Regions from separate parts of the Priestia sp. FSL R5-0597 genome, predicted to be linked through region 2. Evidence: riboswitches for the same ligand, from Rfam matches in the RefSeq annotation. Region 2 holds a riboswitch; each other region holds the start of a gene.
What was found. A riboswitch is a leader RNA that binds a small molecule or an ion and turns the genes downstream of it on or off. The one in region 2 is predicted to bind cobalamin.
Positions count from the first base shown of each region.

Region 1: it holds a riboswitch for cobalamin, as region 2 does, so the genes downstream of both, MKX72_RS09970 (ABC transporter substrate-binding protein) here and MKX72_RS24650 (ribonucleoside-diphosphate reductase subunit alpha) in region 2, are expected to answer to the same signal.
Region 3: it holds a riboswitch for cobalamin, as region 2 does, so the genes downstream of both, nikA (nickel ABC transporter substrate-binding protein) here and MKX72_RS24650 (ribonucleoside-diphosphate reductase subunit alpha) in region 2, are expected to answer to the same signal.

Region 1 is NZ_JBBOUZ010000001.1:1,958,320-1,963,780, forward strand. Features, by position in the region: gene MKX72_RS09955 (class I SAM-dependent methyltransferase) at 1-154, shown strand, start outside; gene MKX72_RS09960 (YpjP family protein) at 535-1,137, shown strand; gene MKX72_RS09965 (thioredoxin family protein) at 1,326-1,640, shown strand; cobalamin riboswitch at 1,731-1,863, shown strand; gene MKX72_RS09970 (ABC transporter substrate-binding protein) at 2,123-3,082, shown strand; gene MKX72_RS09975 (adenosylcobinamide amidohydrolase) at 3,171-3,779, shown strand; gene cbiB (adenosylcobinamide-phosphate synthase CbiB) at 3,784-4,770, shown strand; gene cobD (threonine-phosphate decarboxylase CobD) at 4,745-5,461, shown strand, end outside.
Region 2 is NZ_JBBOUZ010000001.1:4,674,469-4,679,929, forward strand. Features, by position in the region: gene MKX72_RS24640 (hypothetical protein) at 1-140, shown strand, start outside; gene MKX72_RS24645 (ribonucleotide-diphosphate reductase subunit beta) at 170-1,213, opposite strand; gene MKX72_RS24650 (ribonucleoside-diphosphate reductase subunit alpha) at 1,230-3,473, opposite strand; cobalamin riboswitch at 3,607-3,792, opposite strand; gene menC (o-succinylbenzoate synthase) at 4,071-5,174, opposite strand; gene MKX72_RS24660 (o-succinylbenzoate--CoA ligase) at 5,178-5,461, opposite strand, start outside.
Region 3 is NZ_JBBOUZ010000001.1:484,535-489,995, forward strand. Features, by position in the region: gene MKX72_RS02590 (tautomerase family protein) at 1-378, shown strand, start outside; gene ftsZ (cell division protein FtsZ) at 738-1,742, shown strand; cobalamin riboswitch at 1,745-1,935, shown strand; gene nikA (nickel ABC transporter substrate-binding protein) at 2,080-3,621, shown strand; gene MKX72_RS02605 (GNAT family N-acetyltransferase) at 3,691-4,218, shown strand; gene MKX72_RS02610 (YfmQ family protein) at 4,793-5,236, opposite strand; gene MKX72_RS02615 (lmo0937 family membrane protein) at 5,424-5,461, shown strand, end outside.

The sequences.
Region 1 (5,461 bases), 2.7 Mb from region 2:
GCCAATGGCTATACAAGAAGCAAAAAGAGTAGCCAAACAAAAGGTCGTGCTAAAAGATCATTGGAAAAGCAGTCGTTTTAAAGAGCATGGATTTACTGTGCAAAAACGAAAAACATCAAAATTTCATTACGGGACAATCGATATACAAAAATAACCAAAAAAGTAAAATTAATTACGCTCATTGAAAAGACTTCCAAAACCTTTTAGGAATTAAAAAGTTTTGGAAGTTTTTTTTATGAATTTCATCTAAAGTTCATAAAAGTATGATATATTTTTGAACATAAAAATACTTTTGTGTTTAAGCATCCAGCAAAAAAGGAATATCTTGTATAGGTTTCCGCTCGGTGTGACAACCTCAAACAGAAGAAGGAAGGTGGTAACTGAAAAGTCGTCAAATGCCCGTAGACAGCATAAATGAATAAGCAAATATAGGTAAAAAATTAATAAGTATGTTACAATACCTAGTGAGTTATGATAATGAATTTTACAATATGAAAAGACCATATGGGAAAAGATGAGAAAGGAAAGATACGAATGCCTAGATGGATAAAAAGAATGCTAATTGTATTTATTACAGTATTTACATTTGGGCTTGTCACTCCACCAGAATATTTATACGTTGATGATGCAAAAGCGGACAAGCAACATAAAGCAGGGTATGTAAGAGAAACAACTCCTGTCACAGCTGTTATAGAAGATATTCATTTGCCATATGAAGAATCAAAATATGAAGACGTTTCATCATTTGTTACGTATGCAATGGAATCAGCTGAAAAACAGTCAGTGGAAAAATTCGGAACAAAAATTGGTCCTGTCATTGAAGATGAATTTCGTCAAGCAGTGTTACCTAAAATTGAAGAAGTGCTGACCGACATTGGCACTGAACGTGAACAGTCAATTCAGAATCTCGAGATAAGCGAGCACCCTGCTGCTGGCTACGGTGAAAAGATTTTCCATGTATATGACCGGGAAACCGGTCAGGACTTAATACGGTTTCATGTACGGCGTGAAAATCCTCCAAAAGATGGATACTGGTTTAATTTTCACTATCATGCGGCCGCAGATAATTTTCAAAAGCATTATGATTTAGGGAAAATTTATTGGAACCGAAACATGCCGCCTAAGTGGTTCAGCTGATAATAGACACAACATTCTACAATTTCGAAATGTTAGCTTTTTTAAGCTAGCATTTTTTTACGTCTAAAACCGTTATGGTCTAAATAAGCTGAAACATTAGCACAACGATAAAAAAATCGTTTATAATGAAGTCAGACTTCTTACTATAGAATTGTAGGAAGGAACGAATAGACGCTGGAGGTAACACAATGAAACAATTTACGGAAGAAAAACAATTTCGCGAACAAATTAAGAATGAAACACTAAGCGTTGGGATTTTTACGACAACGTGGTGTCCTGATTGCAAACGTTTGGATATGTTTATTGATGAAATCGTTGACGAAAATACAGATAAAGCATGGTTTAAAATTGACAAGGATGAGTTTGAAGAACTTTCTGCTGAAAACAATGTAATGGGTATTCCTTCTCTTCTTGTATATAAAAACGGTGAAAAAATTGCGCACCTGCACAGTGCAAATGCTAAAACGCCTGAAGCGGTCCGTGAATTTTTAGCAACTCTTTAATTCCCTAAGCTGCGAGAGCATTCTCGCAGCTTTTTTTGTGAGAATGGCTATTTCCATTTTTCGATGAGTGGGGTATACTAGGACAAGTGAATAATCGTAAAGCAATAAGGTCTCAATTTAAAGATTGAGTGAAAAGGGAAGTCTGGTGAAAAACCAGCGCGGTCCCGCCACTGTAAGCGCTTTGTGCGTAAGTCAGGAGACCTGCCTTATTGTTAGCTGTGAAACCTTCGAGGAAGGGTGAAGCAGGGTAATGAACATACATATCAAGTATAGTGAACGGATTCTTTTCCTGCTTATCTTGACGTTACCTGCTTTGCTTTCAATTGAAAGTAAAGCTTTTTTATTTTGAAGCTGCTGCCGAGCAGTATACATAGTCAAAGCGGAAAAAACGGGATAGCGCTGCTTTTTGCATGATCATTTGCTTTTTCTTTAACGTGGAGGTTTCGTATTCACAATGAACAATATATAGGGGGAGTATTTAGATGAAAAAATGGCTTTCGTATTCCATTATTGCGCTGTTAGTCATCGTACTTGCTGCATGCGGTGCAGGCAGCCAAAGCAACAGTGATAAAAAAACGAAGCAAGATACAGAACAAACGTCACAAGCTGCGTTTCCAGTGAAGGTAAAAGACGCGCGTGATAAAGAAATTACGTTGAAAAAACAGCCTAAGAAAATTGTTTCATTAATGCCAAGTAATACGGAGATTGTATATGCCCTTGGCCTTGAAAAAGAATTAGTCGGTGTCACAAGCAACGATGATTATCCTAAAAGCGTAAAGAAAAAAGCGCAGGTGGGAGATATGAACGTTAATGCAGAAAAAGTTATTGCTTTAAATCCTGATTTAGTGCTGGCACACGCTTCAAGTATGGGCGTTTCAGATGAAGTATTTAAACAAATTGAAAGTGCGGGTATTCCGGTATTTGTTGTAAAAGATTCAACAACGTTTGATACGGTTTATGATTCTATTACGCAAATTGGTAAATTAACGGGTAAAACAAAAGAAGCTAATCAAACAATTAAAGACATGAAAGAAAAAGTAGCTTCAATTGAGAAAAAAGCAAAAACGATTTCAAAAGAAGATCGTAAAAAAGTATGGATAGAGGTATCGGGAGCTCCTGAGATTTATACAACAGGAAAAGGTACGTTCATGAACGAAATGCTTACTATGATCGGTGCTGATAACGTAGCGGCTAGTGAAAAGGGTTGGGTTAAGTTTTCTGAAGAGCAAGTTGTTAAGTTAAACCCTGACGTTATTATCGCAACGTATGATGCAGACAAAAATGAGATTATGAAGCGTCCCGCTTGGAGCAGCATGACTGCTGTAAAAGAGGGGAACATCGAAAAGGTTGATCAAAACAAAATCAACCGCTTAGGACCTCGTATTGTAGATGGCTTAGAGGACTTAGCAAAAGCAGTATACCCTGAGGTGTACAATAAATAAAAAGAGGGACCATATTCCAGTTCGAATTGAAAAGGGGATTGGTCCCTTTTCACATCTTAAAATTGAAGAACGGCCTGAGCTTTTAATCATGAAAACCGAGACTTCTTATAAAACATACAGCTCAGGCGTTTTAGGAACAGGCATCATGGAAACGGACACCTTTTACAATCGATTTGTTCATAAAGACTATTATTCAGATACTCCTTCTTTAGAGTATGAGCAATATTTGATGAAAGAAAATGTGCGCCATGAGCAAATCGTAGGGTTGATGACAGCGGTTTGGTTAAAAGAAAGAGCGGTTTACTGTTATGAAGGTTACGGAGTAAGAGTAGCTTCCGTGATAACGGCTGGAGTAGGAAACGCAGTGGATATTACAGCTGACGAAGCTGTTCCATTTTATTCCTCTCCCGGTACAATTAATATGTTTTTTTTCGTGGAAGGCACGCTTACGGATGCAGCGTTTTTACAGCTTTTTATTGCCGCTACAGAAGCCAAAACAAAAACGCTGTCACAGCTGGGTGTCATAGATCCAGCTACAAAGACGATTGCTACGGGAACATCTACGGACAGTATCTCAGTTGCAGCGTCTCAGCAAGGACCATTATATGAATATGCAGGCTCTATGACCGCTTTAGGTCAAGCGGTAGCCAAGCTGGTAAAAATAAGCTTAGAGCAGGCACTTAAGGAAAAGAGGTGAAGAAATGAGTATTGCACAAGCGATGATTGCACACCTGACAGCCATGACGATTGCTCTACTCATTGACCGAATCATAGGTGACCCAGAAAATTGGCCGCATCCCGTTCGCTGGTTTGGCAAGTGGATTTATTGGATGGATTCCAGATTAAATAAAGGCGCAGGAAAACGATTCAAAGGATTGCTTCTTGTGATAAGTATGGTGGTGCTCGCAGGAGTTATTCCTTTTTTATTCCTTCATGCTTTGTACGGAGTTCATTTTATACTAGGTGTTTTAGTAGAGGGCGTAATGATTGCGACTACTATATCCACTCGTTCCTTAAGCGAAGCTGCTTATAAGGTGCAAAAGCCGCTTCAGCTAGGAGATATGGAGAAAGCTAGATATGAAGTAAGCATGATTGTGGGACGAGATACGGATCGTTTATCAGAAGGAGAAATTGCCAGAGCGACGGTAGAGACCGTGGCTGAAAATACAAGTGATGGTATTACAGCTCCGCTTTTTTATGCATTTATAGGAGGAGGAGCCCTAGCCTTTTTTTACCGAGCTATTAACACATGCGATTCAATGGTTGGGTATAAAAATGACCGCTACTTTCTGTTCGGCTATTTTAGTGCAAAAACCGATGACGTATTAAACTATATTCCAAGTCGGTTAACTGCAGTGGTGATGACCGCTGTTAATGTAGCGAAAAGCCAATATTCTCTTTGGCATGTAACGAGTTTGATTAAGCGCGATGCTAAGAAGCATCCAAGTCCAAATAGCGGATACGGGGAAAGTGCAGTGGCTGCTCTTTTAGGTATTCAACTCGGCGGGCTTAATACATATAAAGGCATAGAATCTAATCGTGCAAAAATGGGCGAACCACTCATTCCCCTGCAAGCCGGTCATATTGAACAAGCTGTTTTCATTATGAAAAGGACGGTCTATGCTACGTGGTTATTCTATCTTTTGTTAGGAGGAGTTATTAGTGCTATTACCTACACATGGAGCTAACCCCAATGTCTTTTTAAAAGCAATAGGGGCCGAGAATTTGTCGCATCTAAAAGACTTTAGCGTAAACACAAATCCTTTAGGGGCTCCCCTTGTTCTTCACGAAAAGTGGAACGAATTCAAGGAAGCTGCGTTTAGTTACCCTGATCCTGAAGTAACAGAACTAAAAAATAAACTTGCAGCTCATCATCATGTTTCCGCTGCCCAAGTGCTGCCCACAAATGGGGCCGCTGAAGCGTTTTTCCTTATTGCTTCTTTATTTTCAGGAGAGAAAGCGGGGATTGTACAGCCGACGTTTGTCGAATACGAACAGGCAAGTAAAGCGTATGGATGTGAAGTGACGTACGTTCCTTTAGCTGAAGAAAATGGCTGGAGCTGGGATATAGAGTTGATTATGAGTATTCTTCCGGATATAAAAGTACTATGGATTTGTCACCCAAATAATCCAACGGGCGTTATATATAGTCACCAGGAATGGATGAAAGTAGTAAAAGCTGCTGCTCATCATGGTACATACTTAATAATTGATGAAGCATTTATTGATTTTGTCGAACATCAGCCTTCATTTGATTCTCTTATTCTAAACTATGAACATCTCATTGTTGTGCGTTCGATGACAAAGATGTTTAATATTGCGGGGCTTCGCCTTGGCTATATTTTGGCAAATGAAAAAATCATTAGCAAGATGTCTAAA
Region 2 (5,461 bases):
TTCCAATCTATGTACAATCATTTACTCATTTATGGACATACAAATGGGGAACACTTGAAAACATTCCAGAAGAAATTGATGACTTAATTACCACACGTGCGTTAGAACTTGGACTTATTCACTTAAAAAAAGCTGACTAATCAATAAGGAAATTAGTCAGCTTTTGTGTTTATAGATCATCAAATCCATTTGCATCTGATGCTTTTGTATATTGTCGTGATTTCTGTTCAAAGAAATCGGTTTTCCCTAAATCTACCTCTTGATAAGCAATAATCCAACGAAGAGGATTTTCAATCGGTGCTTCTGGGAAAGCAGCTCGACCGAAGCCTAACTGATTACAGCGTTTATTCGCCATATATTCAATGTACTGCTGCAGTTCTTTCATCGTAATGCCGTCGAATTTTTCTCCAATAACAGATTCCGCCCATTCAATTTCAAGACGAGCTGCCTCTTGGAACGTTTCAACTACAAACGTTTCTAGCTCCTCCGTACGATAAGCTGGATTTTCATTTAGTACTTCCTTGAAAATCTTTTCAAATAACCCAACGTGAAGCTGTTCATCACGATTGATATAATTAATCATCGTAGATGTCGCCACCATCTTTTGATTTCTCGCAAGATTATAGAAGAACGCAAATCCGCTATAGAAGAAAAGTCCTTCTAAAATAACATCATATACCATAGACTTCAAAAAGTTTTCAACCGTTGCTTCTTCGCTAAATGCTTTATATCCGTTTGTAATAAAGTCATTTCGTGCGCGAAGCTTTTCGTCTGTACGCCAGTATTCAAATACTTCATCTTGTTTTCCTTTTGGTACAAGACTTGATAAAACATATGAATACGAATGATTATGAACCACTTCTTGCTGCGCTAAAATAATCATTAGAGCGTTAATCGAAGAATCGGTTACATAGTCAGCTACTTTGCTAGCATAATCTGATTGAATACTGTCCAGTAGCGCCAGCAGGCCAATAATTTTTAGAAAGCTCTCTTGTTCGTCAGCGGTTAACTGAGGGAACTGTTTAATATCTTGACCCATATTAATTTCAAACGGCGTCCAGAAATTAGCTAGCATACGCTTGTATTTAGGGAACGCCCATGAAAATCGGACGTCATCCCAGTTTAGAATATTGGAGCTCTTGCCGTTGATGATTCCTGTCGAACGGTTCGGAGCTGTTTCGTTCATTAATTCTCGTTTTAACATGCTTGTCATCAATTATTCACTCCTTTTAACTATGACAGCTTTCACATTCTTCAATGACTTCACTTGATGTTGAACGTACGTAATAGGTCGTTTTTAATTTTTCTTTCCATGCCGTCATATGAAGATCCAGCAGCTCTTTTGCTCGGATATCATTTTGTACATATAAATTGAATGAAATAGATTGATCAATATGACGCTGGCGCTTGGCGTTTTGCTTAATGCTCCAGTGCTGATCAATTAAATAAACGGACTTATAATACCAGTTTGTTGCTGGCGATAAATCTGGTGCCGTCACTGGGATTTTATAGTTTTTCTTTTCCTCTGAATAAAACTTACGGAAAATCGGATCAATACTTGCCGTAGAACCCGCGATAATAGATGTTGATGAATTAGGTGCTACAGCCATTAAATATCCATTTCTTATCCCATTGCTTTGAACTTCGCTACGCAGTTCACTCCACGCTTCGCTCGTGTATTCACGTGTTTCAAAATAAGCGCCTGACTCAAAATCTGAGCCTTTAAATAATGGATATGCGCCTTTTTCTTTAGCTAAGTTCATGCTTGCCTGCACGGTTAAGTAAGAAATTTGTTCATACAATTCATCGCAATATGCTACCGCTTCATCTGTCTCCCATGCTATTTTCTTTAAGGCAAGCAAATGGTTCCAGCCAAATGTGCCAAGCCCTACTGCGCGGTACTTTTGATTCGTTAGCTTTGCTTGAAGTACCGGCAAATCATTTAACTCAATAACATTATCAAGCATGCGTACTTGAATTGGAATTAAACGTTCAAGTACATCTTCAGTTACGGCTCTCGCTAAGTTAATAGAAGAAAGATTACATACAACAAAATCGCCCGGATTCTTTGTAATAATAATTTTTCCGTCTTCCGTAATTTCCTCTGTTACGACCGTTGTACTTTGGTTTTGCGTGATTTCTGTACATAAGTTACTGCAGTAAATCATGCCCGCGTGTCGGTTTTGATTAGCTCGGTTAACCGTATCACGATAGAACATATAAGGAGTTCCGGTTTCAAGCTGCGAAAGCATAATGCGCTTGAAGATCTCAATAGCAGGCACTGTTTCTCTTGAAAGCTGTTCATTGTTTACACACTCAGCGTAACGAGTGCGGAACGAACCGCTGCCTTCTTCTTCATCATAAAAATCTTCTAACGAGTAGCCCATCAGCGTACGAACTTCGTGAGGATCGAATAAGTGCCAGTCTTCACGTGCTTCTACTTTTTCCATAAACAAATCTGGCAAACATACGCCAGTGAATAAATCATGCGTGCGCTGGCGTTCATCACCATTGTTCAAACGCGCGTCTAAGAATGAAAAAATGTCTTTATGCCAAACGTCTAAATATACGGCAATAGCTCCTTGTCGTTGACCTAGCTGATCGACACTTACAGCCGTATTATTTAGCTGTTTCATCCATGGAATTGTTCCTGATGATACGCCTTTAAAACCTTTTATATCACTTCCTCGGCTTCTAATATGACCGAGGTAGACACCAATTCCGCCTCCATTTTTACTAAGCGTGGCCAAATCTGTATTGCTATCATAAATACCGCGTAAGCTGTCATCAATCGTATCAATAAAGCAGCTAGATAGCTGTCCGTAGCTCTTTCCTGCGTTTGAGAGTGTTGGTGTGGCAACCGTCATATATAGACTAGAAAGCGCCCAGTACGCTTCTTTTACTAATGCTGTTCGATTTTCTTTCTTTTCTTGAGACATCAGCGTCATAGCAATGATAAGAAAACGTTCTTGCGGTAATTCGTATACACGCTTATCATGTGATGTCGCTAAATAGCGATCTGCTAATGTCAGCAATCCAATGTATGTAAATAAACGATCGCGTTCAGGAATAATGACTGAAGCAATTTCATTAATTTCTTCTTCTGTATATGTTTTTAATAGCTGTTTATTATAAATGCCGATTTTTGTTAGTTCTTGAATAAGCTCATAAAACGAACCGTACTTCTCTTTTTTATCATAACCTCGGTTGTCCGCTGCTTTTCGATATAGTTCGTTTAAGTAGACGTCTGCCGCCACGTACGTCCAATCTGGTTCTTCCATTGAAATACGCTCTAGGGCTGCCAAAATTAGTACGTTTGCAACCTTTTCGTCCGTCATATTTTCCTTTACTGTAACAGTTTGAATAACCTTTTCCTCATACAAAGAAAAATCAAGCTGCGTAAATTCTTTTTTTAAACGTTCAATATATGCAGTTAATTCATGTAGAATTGTAGGCTTTAATGTATTCACCATAAATATGGCTCCTCTCTTCACTTCAAAATAAAAAATCGCTCACCGTACCTCGGTGAGCGAATAGAACGAAGATAGAAGAAGACACTAAGTCTTTTCTCAATCCTCGCTCTACCCTCTCACCTCCCGAAGAAGATAAAACGACATAAAAAAGGCAGGTCTCCTGACTTATGCTTCTTTTTACTTTAAGGCCTTCCCATGATGTTTACTCACAGTGGATCTCCTTATTTCATCAGCATTCACAGTTGCGGGGACAGCTTTGGATTTTCACCAAATTCCCTTTTAAGTCTTTTTATCAGACACCTTTTTCACTGGAAAACACAAAATATAGTATTTTATTATTGTTTAACAAACAACATATTGTGTTATGTTATAAACACATTATATAGGACAACTTAGAAAACTATCAACCTATTTTCAAAAATAATTTTGTTTTTTACGATAAAATCCTTCGACTTTTTTCATCAAACTACTCCATCATAACATGTTTTGACACGCTTGATGGAACAATGTGCTCTTTTTAAAAAATTTGTCCTATTTTTCTACTAAACATTGCCAACATCAATAAAAAAACCGTTTTTCATAAAAAACGGTTTTTAATTATTTGTATTCTTTTTCAAATGCTGTGATTGTTTTGATAAACTTTTTATCAATATCGTATCCGATCCCCGGTTTTTCCTTCACCTTTATTACTCCGGCTTCTACCTCTACTTCGGGCTTAATAATATCTTTTTCCCAATAGCGAGACGACGCAGAAATGTCACCTGGTATCGTGAAAGAAGGCAGTGTGGCAAGGGCGATGTTATGAGCTCGTGAAATCCCGGCTTCTAACATTCCGCCAACCCAAAGCCTTACACCATGTAGGGCGCATAAATCATGAATTTTTTTTGCTACAGACATTCCGCCAACTCGACCGATTTTCACATTGATAATCTTGCAGCTTTTTTGTTCGATTGCATGACGTGCATCTTCATAGCTCACAATACTTTCATCTAAGCAAATCGGCGTCTTCATTTGCTTTTGTAATAATCGATGATCAAGGATATCATCCGAACTTAACGGCTGTTCGATCATCATTAAATTCAATTCATCTAGTTTTTTCAATGAATCACTATCGCTTAACGTATAGGCTGAATTGGCATCAGCCATAAGAGGAATGCTTGGAAATTCATCTCGAATTTGTTTCAGTAGCTCATAGTCAGCGCCTGGCTTAATTTTCACTTTAAAGCGCTTATAACCATCTTTCATATAAGTCTTTATTTGTTCTTTCATGATGGAAATATCATTTAAGCCAACTACCACTCCAGCTTCTACAGCAGGCCTTATTCCGCCAATTACTTCAGCTAAGGGCTTATTTTGGCGCTTTGCATACAAATCCCATACAGCACAGTCCAAAGCTGCTTTAGCCATGTTGTTCCGCTTTAGAGGTTTGAATAACTTTTGAACATCCTCTGGTTTTTGAAGCTGCTGGTGAAGAAGCGAAGGAATTAAAAAATCGTCTAACATATGAAAACATGTCTGAATCGTTTCTTCCGTATACCAAGGAGATGAAAAAGCAACGACTTCTCCCCATCCTGTAAATCCTTTTTCATCTTCTACTTCAAGCAAAATCAATTCTCGATCCTGGACCGTACCATAGCTTGTTGAAAAAGGAGAAAGAAGCTTCATGTCAATTTTATAAAGATGTACTTTTTTGATAATCATCGATTAAATTCCTTTCTGTATGAACGATGATAGCTTCCGGCGTATGATTTTATTAGAGGCCGTTCGCGGCAGCTCCTCTACTCGAACGAAATACTTTGGAAGTTTGTACTTTGCTAAAAATTGTTGAATGTGTAAAGATAACTCTTCATCTGAAACGTCTTCGTTTATAACAATGCATGCTGCAGGAACTTGTCCCCATTTTCCATCGGCTACTCCCGTTACACCGGCCTCTTTAACAGCGGGATGCTTCAACAAAACATTTTCAATTTCAGCTGGATATACATTTT
Region 3 (5,461 bases), 4.2 Mb from region 2:
AGATTTGATGTAATAGAAGGAAGAGACGAAAAAGAGTTAAAAGCATTACTAGACGCTACTCATCGAGCGATGCTAGAAGCCTTTGGCGTCCCAGAACGCGATCGTTATCAAATTGTACATCAGCATCCTGCTCATGAAATGATTATTGAAGATACAGGTCTTGGCTTTGAGAGAAGCAAGGATTTGGTTATTATAAGTGTGACGAGCAAACAGCGAACAGAAGAGCAAAAACAAGCTCTTTACAAATTAATTGTAAAAGAGCTGGGAGAAAGCTGCGGAATTCAGCCAAGCGACATTATGATTTCAATTGTTGAAAACGGTAATGCTGACTGGAGCTTTGGTATGGGAGAAGCTCAATTCTTAACTGGGAAATTATAAAATGGTTTATTATCTAGAGAAGCCCTTATTTCTAAGGGCTTTTTCTCATTTTGTCTATAAAAATATTATTCTCTTAGTCACATCTTACTCAAAATTAAATACAGACATCTGTCAAATGAATGATACAATAAGCTTATATGCCGTTTTGAGTGGGAAAACCAAAAAAGAGTTCGGCGTACTAACTTCAGAACAACAATAATTTTACATAAAGATGTAAAGATTTAAAGGTTAAAAGAGAAATGTATAAAATCTGTAAAACAAAAGAACAGTTACGCGTTAAACATAGGAGTAAAAGGTTCTTCACGTGTTTTTTCGGATAATAAGAGAAAGTAATTTTGATCATTGAGGAGGAACTTAGAATGTTTGGATTTGATGCAGATGTATCGCCATTAGTGCGAATTAAAGTAATTGGAGTCGGCGGTGGAGGAAATAACACCGTTAACCGTATGATTGAACATGGTGTACAAGGGGTAGAATTTATCGCCGTTAATACGGATGCTCAGGCGCTTAATTTATCTAAAGCAGATGTGAAAATGCAGATTGGTGCGGCATTAACGCGAGGATTAGGTGCAGGAGCTAATCCAGAAGTAGGAAGAGAAGCTGCAGAAGAAAGCAGAGAGCAAATTCAAGAAGTACTGCAAGGCGCAGATATGGTATTCGTAACAGCTGGCATGGGGGGAGGCACTGGTACTGGAGCAGCTCCGGTTATTGCCCAAATTGCCCGTGAACTAAATGCTTTAACAATTGGAGTAGTTACTCGCCCTTTTAAGTTTGAAGGAAATAAACGTACCAAGCAAGCAGTAGGCGGTATTACTGCGATGAATGAATCGGTAGATACCCTTATTGTCATTCCAAACGACCGCTTGCTTGAAATCGTTGATAAAAAGACACCTATGCTTGAAGCATTCCGTGAAGCAGATAATGTTCTTCGCCAAGGTATTCAAGGTATTTCAGATTTAATCGCTGTTCCGGGGCTGATTAACCTTGACTTTGCTGATGTAAAAACAATTATGTCTAATCAAGGATTTGCGCTTATGGGTATCGGACGAGCTTCGGGATCAGATCGAGCAATTGAAGCAGCGAAAAAAGCGATTTCTAGTCCGCTGCTAGATGCATCGATTGATGGAGCAAGAGGCGTGCTGCTGAACATTACGAGCGGCAGCAGCCTGAGTCTTTACGAAGTACAGGAAGCAGCAGATATTGTCACGTCCGCTTCTGATCAGGACTTAAATATGATTTTTGGATCTGTGATTAATGAAGATTTAAAGGACGAAATGATGGTAACCGTTATTGCCACTGGATTTGATGATGAAGATATTTCACCATCAGCTTCCACTTCTAGAGTTTCAAGAGCACGCTACTAAATTAAATAACCAGCTTTTATGGTGGCAATTGTTTTTCAATTGCCTTAAAAGGGAATCCGGTGAAAATCCGGAGCGGTCCCGCCACTGTAACAAGGAGCCTTATGTCAAAAAGCCACTGTCTATTTAGAGACGGGAAGGCGGTATAAGGCAATGACTTGAAGCCAGGAGACCTGCCATAAATCGCAGCACGCAATAACCTACGAGGATAGGGAGGTGTTTTGGCAGAATCAAAAATACGATAAACAAGGGATACGTTTATCTGAATTTGTTGTGAAGGCAAGCACTTCTTTTTAGAAGTGCTTTTTTTTGTGTATTAAAATAGAAGGTGGAAAAATGAATGATAAATAATAAAAAACTTGTATCTATGATATTTCTCGTGTTACTTTGCCTCACTGCTTGCGCTCCTAATGAAGAGAGTGTAAGTATAAAAGAAAGAAAGAAAACGGATAAAAGTGTGACGTTTTTATTTAATTTTACATCTGCAACGCTTGATCCTCATACGGACGATAATTATACAGCAGTTCGTGGGGGAGTAGGGGAGACGCTTGTTAAAATCAACGACGATTTAAAAATAAAGCCTTGGCTTGCTGAAAAGTGGGAAACGAAAGATAACGGCCTTACATGGACATTTATGATAAGAAAGAACATCATGTTTCAAAACGGAAAAGCGCTGGATGCAAATGCCGTTAAGTCTTCTCTTCAAAGAACGATAGACCAAAGTTATGCGATGAAAAACGCTTTAAATATTAAAGAAATGAAAGCGAACAGTCATGCGCTGACAATTACATTAAAAGAAACAATGCCTAAATTTCCTTCTGAATTAGTGCATCCAAATACAGCTATTATAGATGTTGATGCTTCTAATATAGCTAAGAAGCCCATTGGTACGGGTCCATTTCGCGTCTTGTCTTTTGATCAAGGAAATCAAGTAAAATTAGAAAGATATGAAAATTATTGGGGTGGAAAAGTGAAATTGAAAAGTGCGATCTTTGGATTTAACGAAGATGCTAATGCGCGAGTTGCTGCTCTTCAATCTGGAACAGCCGATATTATTTATCGCCCGCCTTTAGAAAGCTTGGGCACTTTACAAACAGATCCGTCTTTTAAAGTAAGTGGAGTACCTAGTGTGCGCACCCATTTATTGCTTTACAATCAAACCAATGACGCATTAAAAGACGAAAATGTAAGAAAAGCTATCGATACTTTATTGAACCGAAAAGAAATTGTTAGCAGCATCATGAACAATCAAGCGGCAGCGGCTGGAGGTCCATTTTTACCCCAATTTCCTTTTGCTGATAGTACTGCTAATGAGCAAAGAGGTATGACATCTGCTAAAAAATATTTAGAGAAAGCAGGCTATCAAATCAAAAATGACAAAGCAATCAAAAATGGAAAGCCACTATCGCTCTCTCTTGTCACATACAGTTCTTTGCCAGAACTGCCTTTAATTGCTCAGCTTATACAGTCTAATGCCAAAGAGTTAGGAATTACTATTAAGATTCACCTAGTTGAAGATAGCGATGAATATGTAATGGCAAAAGATGATTGGGATTTAGCATTGTACAGCCTTATCACAGCACCTAGAGGAGATGCCAGCTATTATTTAAGTACGAACTATTTGCCCGGCGGTGGTTTAAATGCCAGCCGGATTAATGATGATACGCTAACAAAAATGATAGAACAGTTAAATTCAACAGTAGATGACGCAAAACGAGATCAGTTAGCCAAACAAGCAACCGCTTTGATTAATAGAAAAATGCTGACGTCATCGATTGTACATCCAAACATTGTTGTTGCTTATAATCAAAAAGTGAAAAACTGGACAACAAATCCAAGCGAGTATTATATGCTGACTCAGCACTTAGACGTAACGCCGTAGTTAACATTGCAGCATAAGCAGAGAAAAGAAAAAGTATACAATGATCGCTAAAAGGATGTGACAGTAAACGTGCAAGAAGTACAAATGTATCAAATTAAAGAAGTAAAAGAAAAGGATGCTGAAGTGATTCAGTTTGTCATGAATATGCGGAATGAGCTATTTCCTATGCTGGAAAAAAATCAGCTTCCTGTGGATTTGCTTCATTTTAATGAACATTACGTTCAAGCGAAAGACGCTGCTTTTTTTGCAGCTGTTACGGAAAATCAACAAGTAATTGGAACCATTGGTTTATACGCTTACGATGGACGGTTTCATGCATTAAAAGAGCGATATGAACATAGAACTGCAGCTGAGATTGTAAAATGCTATGTCGATCCAGCGTACCGGCGTCTAGGCATTGGACAGCAGCTGTTAAAAGCAGTTGAACAATTTGCCCAAAGTCATTTTTATGACACGCTGTATCTGCATACTCATCCTTTCTTACCTGGCGCTATTCCTTTTTGGGCTTCACAAGGCTTTATCAAAAGGCTAGCTGAACAGGACGAACCATGGAATACGCTGCACATGGACAGAAAAATACAACGAGTCGTAACGTAACGAGATCATACAGTAATTACCATGGAATCTGTATATGGGCTCATGCTATAATGAACGTAACTTACATTTATAGCCTGTAGGGCAAGTCCTTACAGAAAAGAACCACGTTTCGAATTGGCTGAAACGTGGTTTTTTTCTATAAAAAACAAGTAACAAAATATTTTTAAAAATATATATGAAATCGCTTTCAAAATAATGAAATATATTATATAATTACTAGTGTTGTGTTGTACTTTGTTAGTGTTAAATCAATATCCTACATGTGTGAGCCGATTGCCTTATGGTAGTCGGCTTCCTTTTTTTATAGTAGAAGTCTAAAGGGAAACAGCGTTCGTTAAAATGGCTGTAATTGTCATGATAATAGTTGTCCCAAAGGCCCACTTGAAAAGAAAGAAAAGTAGCAATCATTCCAAACCCTAACAAAGAAAGCATTATCCATCACCTCTTAAAAATTTAGAAAATTCTATTAATTTATGTTATAGCATTAGAATTAATGTTAAAGTTTGGTATTTTTAAATAAGGTAACTTCAAACTAAACCTAAAAACTAAAAAAGCCGCCTTGTAGGCGACTGGTTTAAGCTAGGTCAGCTGTTATGGACTGCTTTTGAAGGTGATCAGACAGAAGGCTGTAGGCGATAATCTTCTTTTTATACTGTTTTACGACATCGACATGATCATGATAGCTATATACGCATAGTCGAACATCGTTTTTCCCTTTTTTCGTATCGATAACAAGTGGAGTTTCACTGTCTTCTAGGTGTTTATAATAGTCCTTATTTCCTTCATGGACATAATATTGTTTTAAAAATGTTGCTTTATTAAAATAATCAATCACTTGCATTTTGTCTTTGCCTTCTAAATGTTTCCCATCAACTGTGACAGTAGCGTTTTGATCATCAAGTGTTGGGTGTAATTGAAATTTAGTCATAAGCCATTTGACCACTGGAGTTGGAAGACACGTTATTAATATTTTGAGTGCACTTACAAGAATGATGGAAAGTAATACAATCCATGTCATAGTTAATCATCTCCGCTTAAATTAAATAAGATTACATACTTATTTTACCACAGAGAACATGATTGCTTTTTGTACATTATGTGAACCTTCTTTAGTGAAAAGATGTATATGAAATGCGTTTATTTATGCACATTTAGGGAAATATAAAATTATAACAAATACTACATATAAAAAAGGAGAAAAAATTATGTTGTGGACGATTATTGGACTTTTATTTATTTTTTG